3 regions of the Rhizobium sp. BK377 genome follow, and region 3 is predicted to be linked to each of the others. Evidence: predicted binding sites of a transcription regulator. Region 3 holds the regulator's gene; each other region holds the start of a gene.
The links. The regulator PhoB, encoded in region 3, activates phosphate uptake and scavenging genes when phosphate is short. The targets are predictions, from matches to a motif close to TGTCATNNANCTGTCAT.
Positions count from the first base shown of each region.

Region 1 (6,453 bases), on a different contig from region 3:
GGGCACATTCGACAATAATCCGGCAACAGGCTCCATCAAGCCGCCGGAAGCCACCGACCGCGATCCGACCCCTGACGGTAGCGGTGGTGGTCCGACGGGCGTGACCACGCCGAGCGGCACGCAGAACGGCACGCAGAACGGACGGTAATATTGTGATCCTGCATCACGGCTGGGGAAGGGCTGCGCGGTATCCGTGCAGCCCTTTCACGTAGTTACCTGCTCTCAGGCCGCGGGCCATTTCCAGTTACGCACGTCGGGCATGTCCTCACCATATTCGCGGACATAGGCATGATGCTCGACGAGTTTAGCTCTCAGGCTTTCCAGCACTTCAGGCACTTTCTCCTTCAGGCCCGGAACGCGCTCGATCCCCTCGATAGCGAGGTGGAAGCGGTCGAGCTCGTTGAGCACGGTCATGTCGAAGGGCGTGGTGGTCGTGCCTTCCTCAATGAAGCCGCGCACATGGATGTTGCGATGATTGGTGCGCTTATAGGTCAGCCGGTGAATGAGATAGGGATAGCCGTGATAGGCGAAAATGACCGGCTTGTCCGTGGTGAAGATCGCATCGAAATTCTCATCCGTCAGGCCGTGCGGATGCTGATCCTTCGATTGCAAGGCGAGCAGGTCGACCACGTTTACCGTGCGGATCTTCAGTTCAGGAATATGCTGGTGCAGCAGGTCGACGGCCGCGAGCGTTTCCATGGTCGGTACGTCGCCGGCGCAGGCCATGACGAGATCAGGCGCCACCGTATCTTCCTCATGGCTTGCCCAATCCCAGACGCCGATACCAGCCTCACAATGTTTCGCCGCCTCGTCCATCGTCAGCCATTGCGGTTCCGGTTGCTTGCCGGCGACAATGACGTTGATACGGTCATAAGTCCCAAGGCAATGATCGCCTACACAAAGCAAAGTGTTGGCGTCCGGCGGCAGGTAAATGCGGACGATATCGGCCTTCTTGTTGGCGACGAGATCGACGAAGCCGGGGTCTTGATGCGAGAAGCCGTTATGATCCTGCCGCCAGACATGCGAGGTCAAGAGGTAGTTGAGGGAGGAGATCGGCTTCCTCCACTCCAGTTCGCGGGTGACCTTCAGCCACTTGGCATGCTGGTTGAACATGGAATCGATAATGTGGATGAAGGCCTCGTAGCAGGAAAACAGGCCATGCCGGCCCGTCAGCAGGTAGCCTTCCAGCCATCCCTGGCAAAGATGTTCGCTCAGAACCTCCATGACGCGGCCGTCACGCGACAGACCGACATCATAGGACTCGATTTTCTCCATCCAGACGCGATCGGTGACTTCGAAGACGCTGCCGAGACGGTTCGATTCCGTTTCGTCCGGGCCGAAAATGCGGAAATTCGCATTGGCCTCGTTGAGCTTCAGCGTATCGCGCAGATAGCGACCAAGGATTTCGGTGGATTGCACCATTTCAGCGCCGCGCTTTTCCACCTTTACCTCATGGGAGCGGATATCGGGTGCGATCAATTCCTTGCGCAGAATACCGCCGTTGGCGTGCGGATTGGCGCCCATGCGACGATCGCCCGAGGGGGCCAGCGCCCGCAGTTCCGGCTTCAACCGGCCGGCGGCGTCGAAGAGGTCTTCGGGATCGTAGCTGCGCATCCAGTCTTCGAGGATTTTCCGGTGCCCGTCGTTATCCCGGCAATTGGAGACCGGCACTTGATGGGCGCGCCAGAAACCCTCGACCTTCTTTCCGTCCACCTCTTTGGGTCCGGTCCAGCCCTTGGGGCTGCGTAACACAATCATCGGCCAGCGCGGGCAGGCTTGTGGCGCTTTGCCGCTGCGGGCCTCTTTCTGAATGGCGGGGATACGGTCGAAGACTTTCTCGAAGGTCGCCGCCATCTGCTGATGCATCTTTGCCGGCTCGTGACCCTCGACGAAGAAGGGTTCATAGCCATAACCTTCGAACAAATGCGTCAGATCCTCGTCGGTTGCCCGGCCGAGGATGGTTGGGTTGGCGATCTTGTAGCCGTTCAGATGCAGGATCGGCAGAACGGCGCCGTCGCGGGCCGGGTTCAGAAACTTGTTGGAATGCCAGCTTGCCGCAAGCGGGCCGGTTTCGGCCTCGCCGTCGCCGATGACGCAGGCGACAATCAGATCGGGATTGTCAAAAGCTGCGCCGTAGGCATGGACCAGCGCATAGCCGAGTTCGCCGCCCTCGTGGATGGAGCCCGGCGTCTCCGGCGCTGCATGGCTCGGGATGCCGCCGGGGAAGGAGAACTGGCGGAAGAGCTTATGCATGCCGTCTTCGGTCTCGGCGATATGGGGATAGATTTCGCTGTAAATGCCTTCGAGATAGGTATTGGCGACCATGCCCGGGCCGCCGTGACCGGGGCCGCACATATAGATGATGTCGAGATCACGGGCGCGGATGATGCGGTTCAGATGCGCATAGATGAAGTTGAGACCGGGCGTGGTGCCCCAGTGGCCGAGCAGGCGGGGCTTGATATGTTCTGATTTCAGCGGCTGGCGGAGCAGAGGATTGGACAGGAGATAGATCTGTCCGACCGAGAGATAGTTGGCGGCACGCCAGTAGCGATCGATGAGCGTAAGTTCGGCGTCGGAAAGAACTGCTGGAGTCGAGACATGCTTTTCCATGGATTTCTCCCGTTTAAACTTGTTCAACGTCAATTCTAGCTGATGGCACCAGCATGCCTTTGATCTGGATCAGCCGGAGCGAAGAATAGAGAGCGCTTCCTGCGCGATGACGTGCTCCTCGTCGGTAGCGATGACATGCGCCGTTATCCGACTTGTGGGTGTCGTGATTGTGAAGCCGTTAGCGGCATTCGCTTTTTCGTCCACCGCAAGACCGAGCCAACTCAAGCGCTGGAGGACGGAAGCGCGGATTTGCGGCTGGTGTTCACCGATACCGGCCGTAAAGACGATGGCATCGAGCCCGCCGAGCGTCATCGACATGCGGCCGATCTCGCCTGCAATGCGCAGGGTGAAGAGATCGAGAGCTTCGCGGGCTTCCCGGCGGCTATCCTCGAGAAGATGACGGGTATCGGCATTGATGCCCGAAACACCGAGCAAGCCGGAGCGATGGTAGAGCATGTCCTCAACCTGATCGGCGGATTGTTTCCTCCGCTGCAGAAGATAAAGGATCGCACCGGGATCGAGCCAGCCGGGCCGGGTTGCCATGGGGATGCCGTCGAGCGTGGAAAACCCCATGCTGCAATCTCGGCTGACGCCTTTTTCCAGGGCGCAAAGGCTCGCGCCGCTGCCGAGATGAGCGGCGACGATTTTCGGCTTGCCCGACAGTTTGCGGCTCACTTCGCCGGCAATGAATCTGTATGAAAGGCCGTGAAAGCCATACCGCTTGATACCCTCGTCATGAAGCGCACGTGGGATAGCGAAACGGCGGACGAGGTCGGCCTGTGTTGCGTGGAAAGCGGTATCGAAGGAGGCGGTCTGGGAAAGATGCGGCTTCAGGTGCCGCAATGCGCGGATGAAGCGGAGTGCCTGCGGCTGATGAAGGGGTGCCAGCGGCGTCAGCGCGTCGATTTCATCGATTGCGGTGTCATCAAGCGCAGTCACTTCGGTGAAACGGTCGCCGCCATGAACGACGCGGTGGCCGGCAGCGCGGACGGCGCCGATATCGAAATGCTCCGAAAGCAATTCGCACACTTCGTCGACAACGGGGCGCAGATCGTCCGTAAACTCGGCCTCGAGCGGCGTATCTGATATCTGCGGACCTTCCGTGATGCTGAAGGTGAGGGGTTCGGCGCGGAAATCGATCACGCCTTTGCCGATGCGGCGCACGTTTGCATCTTCGATTGCGAAAATGCCGATCTTCACCGTCGACGAACCGGCATTGAAGGTCAGGAGAAGGTCAGTCGACGGCATTTGCTTGATACTCCCGGCAAGCGTGGCGATAAACGAACTTAGCGCCATGGCGCCGCGTGGGAAGGCTCTTCGCTCCCAGCGGGCAATTTTCGGTTGTCGATTCGGTCTCCGAAGATGTCGGCTCGGGATGACGCGTGGATGGTTGCGTCATGAGAGTTTCACGCTGCGGATTTATTAACAAATGGCAAATTTGCAAATGGAACAAGGAACTATTCCATGGCCGACATTGCCCCAAGCCATAGTGACGTTTCCCATCCGCTGCACCATTCGAATTCCGTAGGCAAGTGGTTCCTGCCGGTGTTCGGTCTCATTCTGGTTTGCGGTCTCGGATATGTCGCCTACGCCCTGTCCCGTGACCTGACTGCCGCAGTTGCCGTTCCGTGGGTACTTCTCGGTCTCGCGCTGCTGATCGCGCTCGGCTTCGAGTTCGTCAACGGTTTCCACGATACGGCCAATGCCGTGGCGACCGTTATCTACACGCGCTCGATGCCGGCGGAATTTGCCGTTATCTGGTCGGGCTTCTTCAACTTCCTCGGCGTTCTGACATCCACGGGCGCCGTGGCCTTTGGCATCCTGGCGCTGCTGCCAGTCGAGCTGATCCTGCAGGTCGGTTCCGGTTCAGGCCTTGCCATGGTCTTTGCGCTGCTGATAGCAGCGATCATTTGGAACCTCGGCACGTGGTATCTCGGCCTGCCGTCATCGAGCTCGCACACCCTGGTCGGCTCGATCATCGGCGTCGGCCTCGCCAACCAGTTCCTGGCGCCGGCAGGTTCCGCCACCAGCGGCGTGGACTGGTCTCAGGCAACCAATATTGGCCTGTCGCTCTTGATTTCACCAATCATCGGTTTCGGCCTTTCGGCCATCCTGCTCATCGTTATGAAGTTCCTGGTGCGCAAACGCGAACTCTATCAAGAGCCGAAGGGCAATCGGCCGCCGCCGTTGTGGATCCGCGCCATCCTGATCTTCACCTGCACGGGCGTGAGCTTCGCCCACGGTTCGAATGACGGCCAGAAGGGCATGGGTCTCATCATGCTCATCCTCATCGGTCTGGTGCCGACCGCCTTCGCGCTCAATCGCACGCCTGATGTCAACTATCTCGAAGCCTACAAATCGGCGTCGGCGCAGGTGGAAACGGCTCTTGGCAAATATGTGAAGCCGGGCGTAACCGTTACCGACTACAAGGCCGAAGTCAGCAATGCCGTCAAGAACAAGGTCTGGACGGCCGCGACCACGCCGGCGCTGCAGCAGTATATCCACCAGACGAGCGCCGAAGTTGCTGCTTTCCCGACACTGGAAGCCGTTCCCACTAATCTCGTCGGCAACGTCCGCAACGACATCTACCTGATCGGCGAGGCGCTCAAGCTCATCGACAAGAAGAAGCTGCTGCCGATGGACGCCAGTGATCTCAGGGCCGTCACCGGGTATCATGCGGCAGTGGACAACGCGACAAAGTTCATTCCGTTGTGGGTGAAGGTCGCCGTCGCGCTGGCACTCGGCCTCGGAACGATGGTCGGCTGGAAGCGTATCGTTGTGACGGTTGGTGAGAAGATCGGCAAAACCCATCTGACCTACGGCCAGGGTGCCGCCGCAGAAGTCGTCGCCATGGCGACGATCGCCTCGGCCGACCATCTGGGCCTGCCGGTTTCGACCACACACGTGCTGTCATCAGGTGTGGCTGGCACGATGGCTGCGAACGGCTCGGGCCTGCAATGGTCCACCGTGCGCAACATGCTCATGGCCTGGGTTCTGACGCTTCCGGCCTCGATCGCAATCGCCTTCTTGCTGTTCGTGGTCCTTCGCCAGATCTTCTAAGGTTGGTCAGGCCGTAAAGGCGAGACTGCTAATCTGATTTTCGATAAAGATGCCCGCCTCTGCGGCGGGCATCGCTTTGCCGAAGAGATAGCCCTGGCCGATGTCGCAGCCAAGCGGCAGTAGATAGGCGAGTTGGGCGTGCTCCTCGACGCCTTCAGCCGTCGTCTTGATGTTGAGGCTTCTTCCGAGAGCAAGCATGGCGCGGACGATCTTTTCCTGCTTCCCGTCCTCCCGGCAGGTGGCGATGAAACTCTTGTCGATCTTGATTTTGTCGAACCGGTAACGGGCGAGCTGAGCAAGGCTCGAATAGCCCGTACCGAAATCATCAAGGGCGATCTGTACGCCCGCTTTATGCAATTCATCGAGAATATAGGCTGCGATCGCGGGATCTTGGATCAGCGCGTTTTCGGTAATTTCAACTTCCAGCCGCCCGGCGGGCAGGCCGCTTGCCGCGAGCACTTTGAAGATGCGCGAGGGAAGGAGTTTATCCTCCATCTGCACAGGTGAGACGTTGAAGGAAAGCCTTACATCATCCGGCCAGGCGAGGGCATCGCTGCAGGCCTGGGTGAGGAGGTTTTCGAACAGTTCGGTTATCATGCCGGTTTCTTCGGCAATGCCGATGAAGACCGGAGGCGGAATCCTCATACCGTCTTCGTCAGTCCATCGGGCCAGCGCCTCGAAGCCGCAGAGCCTACCACTCCTGAGATCGATCAGCGGCTGATAGTAGGTCTTGATCGCCTTGTTCTGAATGGCGCCGCGCAGCTTGCTCTCCAGTGATGCGCG
Region 1 is NZ_JACIAC010000006.1:357,711-364,163, forward strand. It holds gene FHT92_RS23480 (hypothetical protein) at 1-148, shown strand, start outside; gene FHT92_RS23485 (phosphoketolase) at 223-2,610, opposite strand; gene FHT92_RS23490 (acetate/propionate family kinase) at 2,680-3,858, opposite strand; gene FHT92_RS23495 (inorganic phosphate transporter) at 4,075-5,670, shown strand; gene FHT92_RS23500 (bifunctional diguanylate cyclase/phosphodiesterase) at 5,677-6,453, opposite strand, start outside.
Region 1: a site for PhoB is predicted at 4,004-4,020, ahead of FHT92_RS23495 (inorganic phosphate transporter). Genes of this name have one in related genera too.

Region 2 (6,453 bases), 860 kb from region 3:
GGCTGCATCGCCGACGAGATTGTCGCGTTCGATTATGTAGACGCTGTCGCCCTGAGCGGTGATTTCGGATAGACCGACCCAGCCGCTCTCGGTCTTGTCGAGCGGGTAGCGCACGCCGCCCCATTCCTTCTTCTTCGGATTATAGGAGACGAGCTTCACGAAGCCTTTCTCATCGTCGTTCCACTCGCGCTGAACGGCCATCCACAGCGTTGCATCATCGCCGGTGCCGACGATCGTGATACCTTCGAAGCCGAAGCGGATTTCGTTGGCGAGCAGTTCCTTCGGCAGGGCGATCTCGGTCTTGATGTCGCCCTTTGCGGTGACGTTGTAGAGAGCATGCGGCACCAAGCGCTCGGTATACCCCTCCGAGGCCAGCCAGAAGGAGCCGTCGGCAGCAACAGCGACGCCTTCGATGTCGAGCTTCTGAGCCGGAGCACCGTCACGCTTGACGACGAGCGCATCGGTGATGACGGCCGGCTTCCTGGTGGCGTCGATCGTGTAGACCGTCGGCTGTGAGGCGAGGAAGCTGTCGCTGACGGCATAGAGCATGCCCGGCTTGCCCGGAACGGCGGCGAGACCAGAAAGAGCTGCAAAGCCGATGGGGTTGCCGTCCTTCTCGGCGGAAACGATCTGCGGATAGGCCTTCTCGCCTTCGCCGCGTTCATAGATCATGACGTGCGAACGCGCGCCGCCGTCCTTGCCAAGGTCGAGTTCGTTGGCGGTGGCAAGCAGGTTACGCTGCGGAATGGCGACCGCGCCTTCCGGAGAAATGCCCGAGGGCAGGATCTGCAGCAGCTCCGGCTCGGCGCCGGTGTCCTTGTACACGCCAACGACGGAAGCGCGTTCAGCAAGCAGGAAGAACAAGTCCTCGTTCCCGAATTTCGCGGCTTCCAGCCCTTCCGGCTCGACGCCCTTCGACGAGGAGCGGCTTTCCGGATAGTGGCCGAGCGCGGCGACGGCCCGCTCGAAGGAGCTGCCGGATTCGAACAGGACCTTGCCGGTCTTGTCGAAGATGGTGAAGCCGCGCGAGCCGCCTTCATAGTCGCCTTCGTTGGCGACAACGAGCCGGTTGTCGTCCAGCCACTTGACGGCATCAGGCTCGCGCAGGACGCCCTTCTTCTCGCTGGTGAACTTCAGGGCGCCGTCACGCTTGGTGTCGATGCCCGTGAGATCGACGCTGCCGGCAGAGAAATGCGTCTTCACCGTGCCGGTCGCGCCGTCGAGAATGATGATCTCGTTGTTTTCCTGCAGCGTGAGCGCAATTTCGTTCTGGCTGTTGAAGGAAACGAATTCCGGTTCCGGATCGTCAGGAGCAACGCCGGCAAGGCCGGTCAGGGCGATATGCTTGATGGTGCCGCAATCGACGCTGCCATCGGTCTTGAGTTGGAAGACGACGAGGTCGCCTGCCGGCATCTGCGGTAGTTTGCCGTCATTGACCTCTTCGTCACGCTCGTTTTCGATCGCGATCGCGCCGAGCGTCCTGTCCTTGTTGAGGGCGATCGAATCGGGCTGGCCGCCGAGATCGCAGGTCGCGTCGATCTTCTTGGTAGCGATATCGACGATCGCCAGACGGCCCGACGGTTTCTGCTTGCTTTCGCCGGTATTGACGGCGACGAGCGCCTTGCCGGCCGCTGTCGTCACCGAGGTCGGCTCGCCGTCCATCATCAGCGCGCCGCCGGCCTTGGGCGCCTTGGCATCGGTAATGTCGATGAAGCCGATCGCGCCGAGCGGGCTGTCGCTATAGATCAGCGTGTTGCCATCCTGCGAAGCGGTGATGATTTCGGCCGAGGTAGCCGAAAGCTTGTCCTTATCGGCCGGCAGGTTGGTCGCGACCGGGAAAGAGGCGATGCGGTTGAAAACCGGCTCAGCCACTGCCGGGAAGGCAACGGATGCGAAAAGCACGGCAGCAAGCGCCGCCTTGTGCGCAGACAATGTCATTGAAAATCCCCCAATATCGAACAATCGAACAGAGGTTTTCTGCGGGACTGCCATGACAGACACATGACAACCTGCGACATTTTGTACGGTTTGCGTCAGGCCGCCTGCCATTCGCGATGCATCTCGCTGCGCTCGCAGGCTCGAGCCGAAGCCCTTACCGCTGGTGGGGCTTTTGCCCCGGCTCGAAAGCATCACCGTCGTAAGACGAAGCGCGGCATACGGCAAGCGCTGAAAGCAAAAAGGGGTCCGGCATTACCGAACCCCCTCAAAATCCTGCGCGGCCGTTCTCGTTTACGGCCGGCGGACAATCTCGTATCAGCCGTTGACGGCGTCCTTCAGGCCCTTGCCGGGCGTGAACTTCGGCACGTTGCGTGCCGGGATGTCGACTTCGGCGCCGGTCGACGGGTTGCGACCCTTCGTGGCAGCGCGATGAGAAACCGTGAAGCTGCCGAAGCCTGCGAGGCGAACATCGCCCTTGCCCTTCAGTTCGGTCTGCACAACGTCAAAAACGGCATCGACGGCAGATGCTGCGTCAGACTTCGTCAGTCCAGCCTTTTCGGCTACTGCGGACACGAGTTCATTCTTGTTCATGTTTCCACCCCTTTCTAAATGGTTTGAAACAACTCAATCTGGAAGCTAGGCGCAGAAATCGCTTTCATCAGGCCCGCCGAGAACCCAAAAACCCTGCAAATCAAGGAAAAGCAAGCGCCTACATGACGTTTTCACAAAAAAGGCCGGCGTTTCCGCCGGCCTTTTTCACGATTTGCAACAATTGGGCGTAAATGTGGCCGCCAAGTCTCAATGAGCTATGGCAACGCCTGCGTCATCTAGCCCTTCGACGGTCGCGATGACCGGCGTTTCAACCGTGCCATCCCATTCGATCGGCTCGGGACGACGGACAAGCGCGTGCTTGATCACTTCGCCCATACGTGAGACCGGAATGATCTCCATGTTGTTCTTTACGTTGTCAGGAATCTCGGCCAGATCCTTGGCGTTCTCTTCCGGAATCAGCACCTTCTTGATACCGCCGCGCAGTGCGGCAAGCAGCTTTTCCTTCAGGCCACCGATCGGCAGGACACGGCCGCGCAGGGTGATTTCACCCGTCATTGCCACATCCTTGCTGACCGGAATGCCGGTCATGATCGAGACAATCGCGGTTGCCATCGCGACACCGGCAGACGGACCATCCTTCGGCGTCGCGCCTTCCGGCACGTGCACGTGAATGTCGCTCTTGTCGAAGCGCGGCGGCTCGATACCGAAATCGACGGCACGCGAGCGGACATAGGAGGCCGCCGCAGAGATCGATTCCTTCATCACTTCCTTCAGGTTGCCGGTGACGGTCATGCGGCCCTTGCCGGGCATCATGACGCCTTCGATCGTCAGCAGCTCGCCGCCGACTTCCGTCCAGGCAAGACCCGTGACCACGCCGACCTGATCCTCGCGCTCGGCTTCGCCGTGGCGGAAGCGCGGAACGCCAAGATAATCGTCGATGTTCTCTGCCGTAACGTGAACCGACTTCGTCTTGCCCTTGATGATCTCGGTGACCGCCTTGCGGGCAAGCTTCATCAATTCGCGTTCGAAGTTACGGACACCGGCTTCGCGGGTGTACTGCTGGCTGATTGCCATCAGGGCGTCGTCGCTGACCGAGAATTCACTCGGCTGCAGCGCATGTTCCTTGATGGCCTTCGGCAGCAGGTGCCGCTTGGCGATTTCGCGCTTCTCGTCTTCGGTGTAGCCGGCGATACGGATGACCTCCATGCGGTCCATCAGCGGAGCCGGAATGTTCAGCGTATTCGCCGTGGTGATGAACATCACGTCCGACAGATCGTATTCGACTTCCAGGTAGTGGTCCATGAAGGTCGAGTTCTGGGCCGGATCAAGCACCTCGAGTAGAGCCGAAGACGGATCGCCGCGGTAGTCCTGGCCGAGCTTGTCGATTTCGTCGAGCAGGAAGAGCGGGTTGGACTTCTTCGCTTTCTTCATCGACTGGATGACCTTGCCGGGCATCGAACCGATATAGGTGCGGCGGTGACCGCGGATTTCGGCCTCGTCACGAACGCCACCGAGAGCCATACGGACATATTCACGGCCGGTGGCCTTGGCGATCGACTGGGCGAGCGAGGTCTTGCCGACGCCCGGAGGGCCGACGAGGCACAGGATCGGACCCTTGATCTTGGTGGCGCGGGCCTGGACCGCCAGATACTCGACGATGCGCTCCTTGACCTTTTCAAGACCGAAGTGATCGGCTTCGAGGATCTTCTCGGCATTGTTGAGATCGGCCTTGATCTTCGACTTCTTGCCCCAGGGGATACCGAGCAGCCAGTCCAGATAATTGCGCACGACGGTGGCTTCAGCCGACATCGGGCTCATCTGGCGTAGCTTCTTCAGCTCCGCGTCGGCCTTTTCACGGGCCTCCTTGGAGAGCTTCGTCTTGGCGATGCGCTCTTCCAGTTCGCTCATCTCGTCGCGGCCTTCCTCGCCGTCGCCGAGCTCCTTCTGGATCGCCTTCATCTGTTCATTCAGGTAGTATTCGCGCTGGGTCTTCTCCATCTGGCGCTTGACGCGCGAGCGGATGCGCTTTTCGACCTGCAGGACCGAGATCTCGCCTTCCATGAAGCCGAGCGCCTTTTCGAGGCGAGCCTTGACGCTGGTGGTTTCCAGCATCTCCTGCTTCTCGGTGATCTTGATAGAGAGATGCGAGGCGACCGTATCGGCGAGCTTGGAATAGTCGTCGATCTGGCTGGCCGCACCGACAACCTCGGGCGAAATCTTCTTGTTGAGCTTCACGTAGCTCTCGAATTCCGACACGACCGAACGCGACAGAGCTTCCAGTTCGACCGGATCGTCATGCGGCTCTTCGAGCACGTGACCGAGAGCTTCGTAGAAATCTTCGCGGCTCGTATAGGTATCGATTTCGGCGCGGGCGCGTCCTTCGACCAGAACCTTCACGGTGCCGTCAGGCAGCTTCAAAAGCTGGAGGACGTTCGCGACCGTACCGACGCGGTGGATCGCAGACGGGTCCGGATCGTCGTCGCTGGCGTTGATCTGGGTGACCAGCATGATCTGCTTGTCGGAACCCATGACCTCTTCGAGCGCACGGATCGACTTTTCCCGCCCGACGAACAGCGGCACGATCATATGGGGGAACACCACGATGTCGCGCAGGGGGAGAACAGGATAAGCGGTGCTGCTCGCTACAGACGTTTTCTTCGTCATTTTTATTCCTTTCCATCGTCCCGTTACCGGGCTCTCTGGCGCGGCCGCTTGGGATCCGGCCGGCACTCTCACTTGTTGCTACAAGTGGAGGTTCTGACTACGCTTTTCAAGCCACGTTAACGCCCGCGTTCCACGGTTGTGACAGCTTTATTACATGGAACGCCAACACAATGAAGCGCCTATCTGGAGCGACGCTTACCATTTCCGAACCGCCTAAAATAGCAACGCCAGCAACAGGCTACGGAATCACAGCATCATTGCCAAGGGTCATCGTTTGCGCAATATCGGCCAAGGCTGTTTTCAACCTTGCCCGCAACTATTATCAGCGCCCGGCACCCGTTTTCAAATAGAAAGGGGCCCGCACAAGGCAAGCCCCTTGAAATAACGGTTCCCAACGCAAGTCAGGCCGAGACGTTTGCCTTCTCGTCCTGGCGGTCCGCATAGATATACAGCGGACGGGCCGAGCCCCGTGCGACCTCTTCCGAGATGACGACTTCGCGCACGCCTTCCAGCGCCGGCAGTTCGAACATCGTGTCGAGCAGGATCTTTTCCATGATCGAGCGGAGGCCTCGGGCGCCGGTCTTGCGGATGATCGCCTTGCGGGCGATTTCGCGCAGCGCGTCCTCGTGGAAGCTCAATTCCACGTCTTCCATCTCGAACAGGCGCTGGTACTGCTTGATCAGCGCGTTCTTCGGCTCGGACAGGATCTGGATCAGTGCGTCCTCATCAAGGTCCTCAAGCGTCGCCAGAACCGGCAGACGGCCGATAAATTCCGGGATGAGGCCGAACTTGACCAGATCTTCGGGCTCAAGTTCGCGCAGCACTTCGCCGACGCGGCGGTCGTCCGGCGCCTTGACGGTCGCGCCAAAGCCGATCGAGGTCTTTTCGCCGCGAGCGGAGATGATCTTGTCGAGGCCTGCAAAGGCGCCACCGCAGATGAACAGGATATTCGTCGTGTCGACCTGCAGGAATTCCTGCTGCGGGTGCTTGCGGCCGCCTTGCGGTGGAACCGAGGCAACCGTGCCTTCCATGATCTTCAGAAGCGCCTGCTGCACGCCCTCGCCCGATACGTCGCGAGTGATGGACGGGTTGTCGGACTTGCGGGAAATCTTGTCGACTTCGTCGATGTAGACGATGCCGCGCTGGGCGCGCTCGACATTGTAGTCCGCAGCCTGCAGAAGCTTCAGGATGATGTTTTCGACGTCTTCACCGACATAGCCGGCTTCCGTCAGCGTGGTCGCGTCGGCCATCGTGAAGGGAACGTCAATGATGCGGGCCAGCGTCTGGGCAAGATAGGTC
Region 2 is NZ_JACIAC010000001.1:392,064-398,516, forward strand. It holds gene FHT92_RS01975 (esterase-like activity of phytase family protein) at 1-1,938, opposite strand, end outside; gene FHT92_RS01980 (HU family DNA-binding protein) at 2,254-2,529, opposite strand; gene lon (endopeptidase La) at 2,737-5,154, opposite strand; gene clpX (ATP-dependent Clp protease ATP-binding subunit ClpX) at 5,556-6,453, opposite strand, start outside.
Region 2: a site for PhoB is predicted at 1,991-2,007, ahead of FHT92_RS01975 (esterase-like activity of phytase family protein). Genes of this name have one in related genera too.

Region 3 (6,453 bases):
CTGGCTGAACTTGCCCTGATCGATGGTGAAGGCCAGCACGCCCTTGCCGAGAAGCTGTTCCGGCTCGGTTTCGCCTGCCGCAATCGCCCTGTCGAGCAAGGCCTGATCGAAGCGGGCATAGGCCCGGACATTTTCCGGCGTCGAAAAATCGGCGACCAGGAGATCGACGGGACCGTCGCTTTTGGTCTGGACCGTGAATTTGCCCTCGAACTTCAGCGAAGTGCCGAGAAGCACCGTGAGCACGACCACCTCCGCCAGAAGGCGGGCGACGGGCGTGGGGTAATGATGGCGTTCGAGGATTGAATCCAGCATCGGGCCGAGCTGGACGGCGCGACCGCGCACATCCAGCCCTTCCACCTGGAAGGGGACGACGTGATCATCGCCGGCGAAATCGAACTCGCCGAGAGCGGCGGCAGCTTCTGCCATGGCTTTCACTCCTGTTTTGTCAGAGCAGCCGGCCAGCGTACCGGCTGCTTGCGCAGCCGCGAGTTTTGGACTCGCGACATCCGATTATGGTTCAGATCGCGCCCAGGCACCAAGCAAGAATCGACTTCTGCGCATGAAGACGGTTTTCCGCTTCATCGAAGACCACGGACTGCGGGCCATCGATCACCTCGTCCGTCACCTCCTCACCGCGATGAGCGGGAAGGCAATGCATGAACAATGCGTCTTTGCCGGCCTGCGCCATCAAATGCGCATTGACCTGATAAGGCTGGAAGACATTGTGACCGCGAGCCCGATGTTCCTGATTCATGGAGACCCAGGTATCGGTCACCACGCAATCGACGCCGGCGACCGCACGGTCGGCATCATGGTAAAGCATGATTTCGGCGCCCTCATTGCGGGCCCAGTTCAGATAGTGATCCTTCGGCTCGGAACCAAGGGGTACGGCCATGTTCATGCGATAGCCGAAGCGGGCAGCCCCTTCGACCAGCGAATGCAGCACGTTGTTGCCGTCGCCCGTCCAGGCGATCGTCTTGCCCTTGATCGGGCCGCGATGCTCTTCGAAGGTCATGATATCGGCCATGATCTGGCAGGGATGGGTATCGTCCGTCAGCGCATTGATGACAGGCACCGTGGCATGCTCGGCGAGCTCCAGCATCCGGCTGTGCTCGGTCGTGCGGATCATGATCGCATCGACATAGCGGGACAAAACCTTGGCGGTGTCGCCGATCGTCTCGGCGCGCCCGAGCTGCATTTCCGTACCCGACAGGAACAGCGTCTCGCCGCCGAGCTGGCGCATGCCGACATCGAAGGAGACGCGGGTTCGCGTGGACGGCTTCTCGAAGATCATGGCGAGCATCTTGCCGGCGAGCGGCTTGTCGGCGGAACCCGCCTTGAAAGCCTGCTTTCGCAGCTTGGCATCCTCCATGATGGTTCTGAGGTCGGATGCGGTGACTGCGGAGAGATCGAGGAAGTGTTTGGGGGAAGCCATTGTTCGTTACCTGCTACGCCCGCCAGCGGGCGGGGCATTGTCCTATCAAGCGGTCTTCTTGACCTTGGCGGCACGGATGCTTTCGGCGGCGCGTTCGAGACGGGAAATCCCCTCGCGCGCCTCCTCCGCGGTTACGACCAGCGGCGGCAGCAGACGGATGACATTATCGCCTGCCGGGATCGCCAGAAGGTGTGCAGCGCGAATTTCCTTCAGCAGCTCGGCCGAGGGAATGGCAGCCTTGATGCCGAGCAGCAGGCCTTCGCCCCTGATGTCTTCGATCACATCGGGATAGCGATCCTTGAGCGAGGCAAGGCCCTGGCGGAAGACGAGGGTGACATCGCGCACGTGCTGCAGGAAGCCGTCAGCCAGGATGACATCGAGGACCGCGTTGCCGACAGCCATGGCCAGCGGATTGCCGCCATAGGTGGAACCATGCGTGCCGGCCTTCATGCCCGAGGCTGCTTCTGCCGTCGCCAGGCAGGCGCCAAGCGGGAAGCCGCCGCCGATGCCCTTGGCAACGGCCATGATGTCGGGCGTTATACCCGACCATTCATGGGCGAAGAGCTTGCCGGTACGGCCGACGCCGGTCTGGACTTCGTCGAGGATGAGGAGCAGGCCGTGCTCGTCGCAGAGCTGGCGGAGCGCCCTCATGAATTCAGGCGTCGCCGGGCGGACACCGCCCTCACCCTGCACAGGCTCGATGAGGATGCCGGCCGTCTTGTCGGTAATCGCGGCGCGTACGGCCTCGATATCGCCGAAGGGAACCTGATCGAAGCCCGGGGTCTTCGGGCCGAAACCTTCGAGATACTTCTCCTGACCGCCGGCGGCGATGGTTGCAAGCGTGCGGCCGTGGAAGGCGCCTTCGAAAGTAATGATGTGGAAGCGCTCCGGGTGGCCCTTGGAGAACTGGTAGCGGCGCGCAGTCTTGATGGCGCATTCGAGAGCCTCGGCGCCGGAATTGGTGAAAAACACCTTGTCGGCGAAAGTAGCATCCGTCAGGCGCTTGGCAAGCTTCTCCTGGCCAGGCACTTCATAGATATTGGAGAGATGCCAGACCTTGTCGGCCTGATCCTTGAGGGCGGCCACGACATGCGGATTGCCATGCCCCACGGAGGTGACGGCAACGCCTGCGCCGAAATCCAGATATCGCTCGCCGGTTTCGGTGATCAGCCAGACGCCTTCACCTCGCTCGAACCGCAACGGGGCACGAGAATAGGTATCATAAAGCGGCGAGGCTTCAGCCATGGCGCGAACTCCTGCAACAGGTTATGGGGCACCGGACTCCGGCTAAGAAAACCAGGCCCGAAAAATCAAAAATGCCGCCTTTCGGCGGCAGGGAGCACTATTTACTTTTCGCACTGCAATGTCAACAAAACTGAGGATTTAGCGCATGCGTCAAGCCTCAAATCGGACTTTCAGGTCTATCAACAGCTAATGTTGCAGAAATGACTCTCTCGGGAAGCAAGTTGGGGAAAACCCCGAATTCGGATTCATCGGATTCGTGCGACTCTTGTCACAGAGTCAGGCTCACACTAGGTTAAAGTTCAATTACTAGACTGCATGCGGCGGAACTAGTCACCAAAATTGATCAGGCGTTTCTTGCTTCGGAAACTTTCGAGGCAACGGTGAGGGATTCTGCCATCACCAACGCGAAAGGTGGAGACAGGGCAATGAACTGGACAGACGAGCGTGTCGAGAAGCTCAAGAAGCTTTGGTCGGAGGGGCTGAGCGCCAGCCAGATCGCAGCGCAGCTTGGCGGTGTGAGTAGAAACGCCGTTATCGGCAAGGTTCACCGGCTCAGTCTTCCCGGCCGCGCCAAGGCCGGCGGCACGGCAACCGCGGCGCGCGCACCGAAGCGCACGACCTCGGCGCCCCGCGCCCCGAACTATGCATCTCGCATCGCTACCCGCACCGTAACGCGCCAGCAGGGCGCGACGATGCTGAAGGAAGAGATCGAGATCGAAACCGCCGAGGAAATGGAATATGTGCCGGCCAAAAATGTGGTCGTGCCGATTTCGCGCCGCCTCGGCCTGACGGAACTGACGGAGCGCACCTGCAAGTGGCCGGTCGGCGATCCGATGAAGGATGACTTCTATTTTTGCGGTTGCGACTCTACGGACTCGTCGCCCTACTGCAGCTACCATCAGCGCCTCGCCTACCAGCCGGTGAGCGAGCGCCGCAAGGCTGTCCGGGTCGGCTGACCCGCGATTTTCCAACAGTTGCAACGTATCATTGCCCCTCCTCGCCGATGCGCGGAGGGGTGATTTTTTGCCGGCATAGGGCTGGAAACGGCTCGTGGCCACGACTGTCTGCCGGAGGCTGATCCTTGCCGGCCGTACACCATGCCGGAAGATGCGAAAGTTATGCGGCCAACGCCGCCAATGCGTTTCAGCCCTCAACAGGCATGGAATGGTGGTGATGGCACTGTAACGCGATTTTCTGATACAGATGCAGTATTCTCGTCGAGCAGCACGGCGCAACAGTCGGTCAGGGGTGCCAATGGAGATCGATCCAAAGCGGATGACAATCGGGTTCGTCGGGACGGGCACGATTACCGAGGCCGTCGTCACCGGACTGGGCAAGACAGCTTTTTGCGACACGCCGATCGTGCTGTCCCCGCGTGGCGCAAGCGTCGCAGGCCGCCTCGCGGCGGCAAACCGGAATGTGTCGATCGCTTTGGGCAACCAGGATGTTCTCGACCGATCCGATCTCGTATTCATGGCCGTGAGGCCGCAAATTGCCGAGGAGGTCATCCGCTCGCTCCGATTTCGGCCGGACCACCATGTCATCAGCTTTGTCGCGGCCACGCCAATCGATCAACTGCTGGCGTGGATCGATCAGCCCGTTCACCACCTAAGCCTGGCAATTCCACTTCCGTTCGTCGCAGATCTCCAAGGGGCGACCGCGATCTACCCGCCCGACGAGGTTTCCCACACCCTCTTTTCGGCGCTCGGAACGGCGATCCAGGTTGAAGACAAGCAGGAGTTCGAACTTCTCGCGGTGGCCAGCTGCCTGATGGCCACCTATTTCGGCATTCTGGACGCGACGTCGAGCTGGCTGCAGAGCCAGGGGCTCTCGAGACCAGCTGGCGACGCCTACCTCCGTCAATTGTTTTCCGGCCTCGCCCATGCTGCCCGCTTAAAACCTGTCGCGAGTTTCGATGAACTCATCGGCGAGCATTCGACCAAGGGCGGATTGAATGAACAGGTGCTCGAAGACTTTCGCGAGTTCGGCGGCACGGCGGCTCTGCAGAAGGCTCTTGATCGGATTCTTGCACGCATCCGTCTGTAGAAGGCAGATCCTCTCGAAGTTCGCTTTTCCGGCGACTGGTGTCGGCTCTTCATGAGAAGCTGGGCTTCGTCGAGACAGGTCACTTCAAGTTCGACGGACAGGGCGAGCCTACTCATCGCCGTATCTTGAGTAGGCACCAGATAAGCAAACGGGCCGCCCGGCAAGCGAGCGACCCGTCTGGACCTCCGATCACTCGGATTAAGCTTCCATGGAATATCCCGCGCCGCGGACGGTGCGGATGACATCCTGCATGTTGGAGAAGTTCAGCGCCTTGCGCAGGCGACCGACATGGACGTCGACGGTGCGTTCGTCCACGTAGATATCGTGGCCCCAGACGCCGTCGAGCAGCTGCGAGCGGGAAAAGACCCTGCCCGGCGACGACATCAGGAATTCCAGCAGGCGGAACTCGGTCGGGCCGAGGCGGACTTCGCGGCTCTTGCGATGAACGCGATGCGTTTCGCGGTCGAGCTCGATATCGCCACACTTCAGAACCGTGGAGAGAACTTCCGGGCGGGCGCGGCGCAGCATCGCTCTGACGCGGGCAACGAGTTCCGGCGTGGAGAAGGGCTTGACGACATAATCGTCCGCGCCGGTCGAAAGACCGCGAACACGCTCGCTCTCTTCACCGCGCGCCGTCAGCATGATGATCGGCAGACGCTCGGTTTCCGGCCGCATGCGCAGCCGGCGGCAAAGCTCGATACCGGAAACGCCCGGCAGCATCCAATCCAGGATGAGCAGGTCCGGCGTGCGTTCCTGAAGCCGGATTTCGGCCTCGTCGCCACGGAGGATCGTGTCCACCTCGAAACCTTCGGCTTCGAGGTTGTAGCGGAGAAGCACGCTTAGCGCCTCCTCATCTTCAACAACTGCAACTCTTGGGATCATGCGTGTCAGTCTCCTAATGCACGATCCTTAAACCGGGGGTGATTTAAGCAAGGGATCATGCAGGAACTCGGAATGGGCTGCGACCCTCGCGCGCCCCAGCGCGGGGCGCGCAAGCATCGGCAGTTCAGGATTACTCCGTCACCGCACCAACGGTGTTGGAGCTGTCGTCCTTCGGACGCTCGCCCTCCGGCTGGGCGCCGGTCGCCATGTAATAGATCGTCTCGGCGATGTTGGTCGCATGGTCGCCGATACGTTCGATGTTCTTGGCGCAGAAGAGAAGGTGCGTGCAGCTCGTGATGTTGCGCGGATCTTCCATCATGTAGGTCAGGAGTTCGCGGAACAGCGAGGTGTACATGGCGTCGATCTCGTCGTCGCGCTCGCGGATGGACTTGGCCTTGTCAGCGGAGCGCGTCGTATAGACGTCGAGCACTTCCTTGAGCTGGACCAGCGCCAGTTCGGACAGATGCTCGAGACCGCGGGCGAGCTTGCGCGGAACGCCGGTGCTCTGGACCGCGATGACGCGCTTTGCCGTGTTCTTGCCGAGATCGCCGACGCGCTCGAGGTCGGCGGCGATGCGGATCGAGCCCATGATCTCGCGAAGGTCGGAGGCCATCGGCTGACGGCGGGCGATCGTCACGATCGCCTTGTCGTTGATCTCGCGCTCGGTGTGATCGAGGATCACATCGTCGGAAATGACCTTTTGAGCGAGCGCGGTGTCACCGTTGACCAGCGCGCGGACGGCCTCGCCGACCATCTGTTCGGCAAGACCACCCATCTCGGAGATGCGCCGGGACAGGAACTTCAGATCGTCGTCATAGGCGGAAAAAATATGTGTCGATGCCATG
Region 3 is NZ_JACIAC010000001.1:1,253,187-1,259,639, forward strand. It holds gene FHT92_RS06220 (Hsp33 family molecular chaperone) at 1-426, opposite strand, end outside; gene argF (ornithine carbamoyltransferase) at 518-1,435, opposite strand; gene FHT92_RS06230 (aspartate aminotransferase family protein) at 1,481-2,680, opposite strand; gene FHT92_RS06235 (GcrA family cell cycle regulator) at 3,106-3,636, shown strand; gene FHT92_RS06240 (pyrroline-5-carboxylate reductase) at 3,935-4,726, shown strand; gene phoB (phosphate regulon transcriptional regulator PhoB) at 4,925-5,608, opposite strand; gene phoU (phosphate signaling complex protein PhoU) at 5,739-6,452, opposite strand.